4 regions of the Calothrix sp. PCC 6303 genome follow, and region 1 is predicted to be linked to each of the others. Evidence: predicted binding sites of a transcription regulator. Region 1 holds the regulator's gene; each other region holds the start of a gene.

The links. The regulator NtcA, encoded in region 1, controls nitrogen genes in cyanobacteria. The targets are predictions, from matches to a motif close to TNTGTANNNNNNNNTACANA.
Region 2: a site for NtcA is predicted at 1,206-1,225, ahead of rpe (ribulose-phosphate 3-epimerase). Genes of this name have one in related genera too.
Region 3: a site for NtcA is predicted at 1,272-1,291, ahead of CAL6303_RS15430 (Glu/Leu/Phe/Val family dehydrogenase). Genes of this name have one in related genera too.
Region 4: a site for NtcA is predicted at 1,088-1,107, ahead of CAL6303_RS08570 (DUF3155 domain-containing protein). Genes of this name have one in related genera too.

What each region holds. Positions count from the first base shown of each region.
Region 1 is NC_019751.1:3,860,239-3,862,447, reverse strand. It holds gene ntcA (global nitrogen regulator NtcA) at 570-1,241, shown strand; gene CAL6303_RS30390 (hypothetical protein) at 1,585-1,788, shown strand; gene CAL6303_RS15910 (DUF3084 domain-containing protein) at 1,795-2,209, shown strand, end outside.
Region 2 is NC_019751.1:5,732,030-5,734,238, forward strand. It holds gene CAL6303_RS23225 (hypothetical protein) at 1-273, shown strand, start outside; gene rpe (ribulose-phosphate 3-epimerase) at 469-1,176, opposite strand; gene CAL6303_RS23235 (S8 family serine peptidase) at 1,427-2,209, shown strand, end outside.
Region 3 is NC_019751.1:3,750,328-3,752,536, reverse strand. It holds gene CAL6303_RS15430 (Glu/Leu/Phe/Val family dehydrogenase) at 1-1,108, opposite strand, end outside; gene CAL6303_RS15425 (Rpn family recombination-promoting nuclease/putative transposase) at 1,702-2,209, shown strand, end outside.
Region 4 is NC_019751.1:2,108,214-2,110,422, forward strand. It holds gene CAL6303_RS08570 (DUF3155 domain-containing protein) at 728-1,045, opposite strand; gene CAL6303_RS08575 (ATP-binding protein) at 1,338-2,209, shown strand, end outside.

The DNA of each region.
Region 1 (2,209 bases):
AACTGCCCCTTTTCCTCTTTTTCAATCCGATTTTGGGTATTGGCTTAATCGTTATGACTTTTTACTGTGAAAAAATCCTACTTCTTTTTGAAGATATTCATAAGAGAAAACTACTCAGTCTGATTTGTGAACTGTCAGTATCTTGGTAACTTTTGGTTTGTGTGAAGTATTAAAAGGATATGAAGTTACAGCTAAAAGGTAAAAGCTCTGATGCTACTGTCTGGGATTTAACCATGTGCAATAAGTTATTCTACCAGGAAGATGAAAATATCAGATAATTCAAGGTTGCGGCTCTAGTCAAGACTTTCGTGAAAAATTTCCGATGTTTCGATCGAGACTTTTTACAACTTCAAGATTTGTATCACTGTTTTTGTAAACAGTTATCAAAAAAAAGTAGCTGGAAGTATGAAAAATTATGTATCATGATGTAGAAATAGCGTTATGTAGACAAGGATAATCCAGGGTTGAGTATAGGAAAGTACAAAAACGTTGACAATGTATTATTGATTTTTCAGGTGTATTCTTAGGTAATCCGTTTTAGTTTTCCGGCATTGGGTAGGGGAAGGGAGATGATCGTGACACAAGATAAAGCCCTCGCAAATGTTTTTCGCCAGATGGCAACCGGAGCGTTTCCACCTGTTGTGGAAAGCTTTGAACGCAATAAGACCATCTTTTTTCCTGGCGATCCTGCCGAGCGAGTTTATTTTCTCCTCAAAGGCGCTGTAAAGCTGTCTAGGGTATATGAAGCTGGGGAAGAAATCACAGTGGCATTGCTACGGGAAAATAGTGTTTTTGGAGTTCTGTCCCTGCTAACGGGAAATAAATCCGACAGGTTCTACCACGCGGTGGCATTTACCTCTGTGGAATTGCTTTCTGCACCAATTGAGCAGGTAGAACAAGCACTGAAGGAAAATCCAGAGTTGTCGATGTTGATGCTGCGGGGTCTTTCCTCGCGGATCCTTCAAACAGAGATGATGATTGAAACCCTCGCGCATCGTGATATGGGTTCCCGGTTGGTAAGCTTTTTGTTAATTTTGTGTCGTGATTTTGGTGTTCCTTGTGCTGATGGCATTACAGTTGATTTGAAGTTATCTCATCAAGCGATCGCTGAAGCCATCGGATCCACTCGCGTCACTGTCACCAGATTACTGGGAGATTTGCGAGAGAAAAAGATGATTTCAATCCACAAGAAGAAAATTACCGTTCACAAACCCGTAACTTTGAGCCGCCAGTTTACCTAACTTCAAGGATGTGGGAGATAAAAGACATGGGAGTAAAATCTCAAATCTAACTTTCTTAGCTGTTGTTAAGGACTTCCATTTAAAAAATACCCAAAAATTTCTTCTGTGCATCTTGCCCGCAAATTATCAAGGACGGGCAGGATGCTCATCTCACAAAATTGGGTAATTTATTTATTGGTGATCCCTTTAGATGTTGAATTTCTCCCTATTCCGCTAGTAGTTTCAGCAAGTCAGAGATGGTTCCTCGTCGTTGCGTTTCGCAGGATGTGTCTCTGACGGCTGCTAGCGTAACCTTGGAAAAAAATATATGTTATGTGGGATAAATTGGAAAAGGTTGTCCCATATGCCAATGTTTGGAGGCAAATCTGGGAAATTGAGTAAATTGTGGCATGATGAATTAGATGATGCAAAGAGAAAGGAACGCACCAACGTGGAGTTCCACAAAGTGAATAAGATTAAAGATGATGGGTTTATCGGAGAATTTCTAAATCTCCCGCACAAAATATCTGAGAGTAGTAGGCTGTATCTGGAAGGATTTCATCGGTAAGCGCACATGACCGGGTATATCCTAATTGCAGCAGTCTTAATTTTAGGAGGCGTAATTGCCACCGTAGGCGATCGCATTGGAACACGAGTGGGCAAAAAACGGCTCTCTCTGTTTAACATGCGTCCCAAAAAAACCGCAGTCTTAGTCACTATTTTGACAGGGCTGGGTATTTCCGCATCAACTTTAGGGATTTTATTCCTGGCTGATAAAGGCTTACGGGACGGTATACTACGACTAGATGATATTCAGAGAGAACTACGACGTAAACGCAGGGAATTAGCTCGTCAAAGCCAAGATTTGGAAGCTACCCGCAACGAAAAAAAACAAGTACAAGAACAACGAGACGAAGCTAGAAGCGAGAAGCTGCAAGCACAGGGAGAACTACAAAAGATTGATAAATCTTTACAAATTGTCAATACTA
Region 2 (2,209 bases), 1.9 Mb from region 1:
TTATCTACCGAACCAGCAAGCATTTCTAGTGAATGGGATAATTCAAACAACGGCACATTTAACTTTCAGCAGACACAAGAACCTATTTCACTAATCCGTGATCAAGAATGTGGCAAAATTAACCCACTAGAACTAGTGCAAAATCCAGCCTCATTTTTTCGAGAATGCCGCTCACTAGCAGACGAACTACCAATTCCAGCAACTGAACGAATTAAATATTTTGAAGTCCCTAAACTCGACTCTGGTATTCGTGTTAACCTCGGTAGGTTTTAATTTTCCCCACGAAACTTCCCAGCCTGGAGAGGGCTACGGTGGGCAGAACGCCTCTCAAAGTCCCCCTTTTTCTTGGCGAAGCCGCTCTGAAAGAGCTAGGGGGATCTACGACGATTTTGATTTTGTACAGAGATGTGTCTACACCGTAGACCCTATAGAGGGGGTGGGGAGAATTTGAATTTAAGTCTAATTTAATTAAACTTTGGCTAATTCGGGTACAGGACGCTTGCTGTTACGAATTGCGTGGATTGCCTCTTTATAGTCAGGTGTGTTGTAGACAGCAGAACCTGCAACAATTGCGTTAGCACCAGCTTCCAAAACTTGCCAAGTGTTATTAGCTTTCAATCCCCCATCAACTTCAATCCAGGGATCTAAACCACGTTCGTCACACATTTGACGCAACTGGCGAATTTTTGGAACTACAGTGGGGATGAAGCTTTGACCACCGAAACCGGGGTTAACACTCATAATTAAAACTAGGTCGCATAAATCGAGAACATTCTCAATCAAACTTAAAGGTGTTCCGGGATTAAGAACAACACCGGCTTGTTTACCAAGTTCTCTAATTAAACCAAGAGTACGGTGTAAATGAGGAGAAGCATTATGCTCACAATGTACTGAGATGATATCAGCACCTGCTTTAGCGAAATCAGCAACATATTTTTCTGGTTCCACAATCATCAAATGGACATCCAGAATTTTCTTTGTTACTGGGCGAATCGCTTCCACTACCAGAGGACCTATGGTTATATTAGGTACAAAGCGACCATCCATAACATCAACGTGAATCCAGTCTGCTCCTGCTTCATCAACAGCGCGAACTTCTTCACCTAAACGACTGAAATCAGCCGACAAAATTGATGGAGAGATTACAATGGGCTTCTTGGAAGATGTTTGGGTCATGGCTAGTGATGTTCTAAAAGGATCTTAAATCTGTATGCATTGTAACAAAATGTAAGATATTTCTCACACTTCTTAATTAATTTTATCGTACATGGGGAATGTGGGATCGGGAATTGAAAATACTTGATGGATTTCCTGAAAGGATAGGGAGTTATATAATCACTTGTACAAATAGCTGTTATATGTAGGTGCTACGAAAGCCACCTGTGACGACATATTCTTATTTTTAAACCAAATAATTATTCAAACAATGGCAAAAAAACTAACTTCGATAATTTTGGGATTAAGTGCTTCGTTGGTGAGTATCCCAGCACTAGCTTTGGTATTTGAGAGTTCTTTGGGTAATAAAGGTATTGATGTCCTGAAATTTCAAAAAGCTCCTTATAATTTGAGTGGTCAGAAAATTGCCATTGGTCAGGTGGAAATTGGTCGTCCAGGTAAGTTTGGAATTGATAAATCTGTGTCTAAAAACCGTGCAGTCTCAGTTGCCGGGGTTTTTTTACGCAATGGTCCAGCAAAGTCGAATAATGCTGTAGACCCACATGCTTATAATGTTGCAGGTGTGATGGTGGGAAGAGATAAAGCTTTTCCAGGAATTGCCCCCAATGCAAAATTGTATTCTTCGGCAGTTGGTTCTACCAAAACTCAGGCACAACCAGAAGAATGTTTGTCGGCACAGCACATAGCATTACAAAATGGTGGTGATGTTCGGGCAATTAATTTTAGTTTTGGTGAACCTTTAAATCGAGATCCACGTCCAGATGCGACTTTGGATGGCAATGCATTGTTGACATTATGTGTGGATTGGTCGAGCCGAGTACATAATGTTGTGTATGCGATCGCAGGAAACCAAGGAAAGGGTGGTATCCCCATTCCTACCGATAACTATAATGCCATCAATGTGGCTTTTTCTTCCCGTCGTAATGGCATTTTTGATAAAGTTGACGTTTCTAACTTAGCTGCCATTAGTCCAGGTACAGCAACCAGATTAGCTGGGAAAGAATTAAATTTGGGTTCCCGACGTGGTATTAGT
Region 3 (2,209 bases), 110 kb from region 1:
AACCCTGAACCCATTCCAAATAACTGACAACAACACCACCTGCATTTGCCAAAATATCTGGTAAAACCGTGACACCTCTGCTTTCAAGTGACAAACTTGCCTGTATTGTAACTGGACTATTTGCAGCTTCTACAACTATGGCAGCCTTCACCGCATTTACATTATCTTCGGTAATTTGATTTTCCAAGGCTGCGGGAACTAAAACATCACACGGTAACTGCAACAATTCTTCATTACTAATTGGTTTTGCTTGAGGATAACCAAGTAAACTTTTACCATTCTCCAACATATAAGCTTTTAAATTGGGAATATCCAAACCTGTTTCTGCATATAACCCACCCGCACCAGTGGATACAGCAATTACCTTTGCACCCGCTTCTTGAAACAAATGTGCTGCTGCACTACCGACATTCCCAAAACCTTGAATTGCAACCCGCACACCTTTGAGTGATTTTCCTAAATCTGACAAGGCTTCACGAGTAATAATCATCACACCTCTTCCAGTTGCCATTTCCCTACCCAAGGAACCACCAATTGATAGAGGCTTACCTGTAACTACTCCTGGAACTGCATGACCAACGTTTTTAGAATATGTATCCATAATCCAAGCCATTTCTCGTGCCGAAGTCCCCATATCAGGCGCTGGTATATCTACTGAAGGTCCGATATCTTTAATTAACTCATTTGTAAAGCGACGAGTAAGTCGTTCCAGTTCCCCGACACTATATTTTTTTGGATCTATAGCAATACCTCCCTTGGCACCACCAAAGGGGATTCCCAGTAATGCACATTTCCAAGTCATTAACATGGCTAATGCAGATACTTCCCGTAGTGTCACTGCTGGATGGTAGCGAATACCTCCTTTGTAAGGACCAAGAACATCCGAATGTTGGACTCGATGTCCAGCTAAAACCCGAACATCTCCATTATCCAACTTCAGGGGAATGGAAACTGTGATTGCTTTACGAGGTCTGCTAAGTATTTCTAATATACCTAAATCAAGTCTTAATTCTTTTGCAGCAGCTTCTAAGTAACTGCAAGCTTGATCAAAAGGACAAATATAAGCTGGAGAGGGTGTTTCTAGGGAAAAAAGAGAGGTTGAATTCATATAGGTTTCTCTCACTACTTGTCGTTAATTATACTTTGAGTGGCTAGAGACTAGCTAAAATCTGACTAATCAAGACTAATAGCACTTTTAAAAGCCCAATTTCTAAGTATTTTCAGATAGCTATAGCCCGATTATCCTACTTTTTTGAGAAGAATGTGAGAATTTTGTAAAATTAGTTACAGTTTTTTTGTGAATTTTGTTTATCTGACTCGAAAAATATTAAGATGGGGAAATCAGAGATACATTTTGGTTTATGAGCACAGGTAAAAACGTAACGTGTTTATCTGTGTTCTTCTTAAGCACCACAGTTCAGATAGAAGCAAGAACCTCGTATGTCTAGTCACGGGTAGCGGTAATAGTAGATAGCGATCGCTCATCTGAAATTTGCTTGGAAATATGTAGCTGATTGAAATATGTAACGCCAACGACTTACGACTTGGGTCTGACAAGCTACGTTCCCATTCTCCCACAAACCCTTATAAACGCGAACGACTCTCGTCGCGCAAATACCCACTCAAGACATCATTCCACGGGCTGTAAAACTATGATAAGTTGAAAAATTATCAGAACTCTGCGTTGAAATAATCACCTTTGTGAAAACAGACAGCATCTTTTACCGTCTCTTTCAAGAATTTCCCAGCATCTTCTTTGAACTAATTGGTAATTCCCCTGAAATCGCCAGTAAATATCAATTTTCATCAGTTGAAATCAAGCAAACAGCATTTCGTATAGATGGTGTATTTATTCCCCAAAGTCAAGAACAGCCAATTTACTTTGTCGAGGTTCAGTTTCAAGAGGATTTGGGAATATATTCACGCCTATTTACAGAAATTAATTTATACTTGCGGCAAAATAAACCCGAAAATGATTGGTTCGCTTTCGTGATTTATCCAAGTCGAAATATTGACACCGCATCAATCATCCATTACCGCGAATCCTTTGCTTCTGGAAGAATTACCATCATTTACCTAGATGAACTAGAGGAAGTTGCATCCCTACCCGTTGGTATTGCTACGATTAAGTTAATCATCGAAAATCAAAACAGGGCAATCGAGTCAGCCAGGGAGTTGATTACCAGAACCAATCAGGAAGTTGAGGCAG
Region 4 (2,209 bases), 1.8 Mb from region 1:
TAATGTGTTTATCATTGGGTTTAAATACCCCACCATACGCCTTGATAGCTGTTCATTGTTCACTGATTTAAACCGTTCTATAAAACTTAGCCAAAGCTAACCAAGTCCAAACCTAAACTAGGACTTACGCACTCGTTACGGGAAATCAGGTGTTTGAGATTGCTACTCTGCGAGAAGCCTCTCTGCTTCTACCTTACGTTGCAATGACTGTGTTTACCTTGTCCTTGGGTAAGTCCAGCTAACTAAGCATGTCAATTTGGACATTAATTATATCTACAAAATATACGAATTCATGAAAAAACATCTTCGGAGGCTGTTGCCCCCGAAAGATTGCGCTAGACATTATCAGAATCTCCAGACTCTGAGTTTCGCGCATACCGCAAGGTCTGATGAATTCCAATTTTTTTAGACTTTTTCTTGGTTGTCGTTGAAAACTTAGGCTTGTGAACTGCCCCACCACCAGATAGAGGGGGTTTTCTAACTCATTATTGGTTACTCATTAACTCCCTGCCAGAGATTTTTATATCAATACATAACAATCTACTCATGAAAAGCGGCATTACCTTTTCACGAGTGGATTTTTTTGATGTTTTTGAAATATCCTCACTGGCAAAGTGGCTGCAAAATTAAAAAAAAATAAATTTTTGAATAAAAGTAGCTTTTTTGCCAGTAAATAATTCTCAAGGGTTGCGCTCACCCACACCCCAAAATGACCTTAAATGAAGATTTATCGACCTGCTAAAGCCAATAATTCTTGCCCTGAAGGAGGCTCCAAGGTTCTTAAACTGGGAAAGAGGAAATGGTTCTCCTCCACATACTGAGCACCGAAAAGTCCTTTCTCTGCCCAGAAGTAGCGGTCAGTGGTATGTTCGTTGCGTTTGACAAGTAACAAGGCAGGTGGCAAAATTCCTTCGGATTGAATAAATTTTCTTGCTGCTGTTACTGGCTTCTCTTCACCACTTTCGATGCTGTACTGAGGTACATGTTCCAGGATGCGTCGCCCTTCCTGACGACGGCGACTCTTCCGCTTGCGTCTCCTTGCCAAGCCAAAATCCTCCCCTTTCAAGCTATCTCTTTCAAGCCGTAGATTGTAGTTATAGCTACAAAATCCGTCGTAATTATAAAAGTTCTGGTTAAAAAAAGCAACTGTTTTTAAACTTTTGATACAGATTTGCCATTACCCTTTCAACCAGATCGATCAAAAGCTGTGAAAGCTATAATACCTTGGAAGAAAGCAGAATTTAAAAGTTTTGGTTAACATTTGTAAAATGGAACAAAAATAATTCTTTTCTGATTTGATTTTGGGTCGGTAATTTTCAGCTTAACTAAGTGAAAAAATGTTAATATCTGCCAGTTCGGAGTTTGTCGCTCTGTGTCGAGAGCAAATGGCGCTACTAGCTCAAGGGCTAGGGGCTTCTTTGAGCATTGTTTATTTGACACAGGAACTGATGGAGACACAGGCAGATGAGGCAAAGCTAATTCCTGTGCTAGTTTATCCAGAAACACCAGAATCGAGTCAAGGAAAACTGAAATCTTCTGACTTTCCTCAGCTTGGAACGATAACGGCTGATATTAGTGTCAAAGGCTTAAGATTTGCAGCCCAAAATAAACTTGCGCTACCACACTTACATCAACGTTTGTTGACTTCGGGTGAAGATTTAGTCCTAGTGCCAGAAACAAGTTCTCCAATGTCACAGGAAGAATATTTATCGATAGGAAAGCAAATTGTTCTGCCTCTGTTGAACGAAGATAGAGTTGTGGGTGTGTTGGTGACAGCAAGGGATGATAGAGCTTGGAATGAGCAAGAGCAAAGGGAAATTGAGAGGATTGCTCAAACTTTAGCCATTGCTTGTATTTTGGATCGACAACGGACTTGGTTACAGCAGCAATTACACCAACAACAAATTTTCCAGGAAAAGCAGCTGGATTTGTTAGATAATTTGTTACACCAGTTTCGCAATCCTCTAACTGCTCTACGAACTTTTGGGAAATTGCTGTTGAAGCGGTTGCGTGCGGGTGAAGCAAACCGGGAAGTAGCAACGTCGATTGTCAGAGAAAGCGATCGCTTACAGGAATTGTTGCAGAAATTTGATGAGGCAATTGATTTAACGGGTGAGGATTTAATCCCCTTACTTCGCTCGCAAACAGAGGTTGTGGTGGAAGCATCGGTACAACCTCTAAAGCCAAAACTCTTGTTACCCGGTTCTGA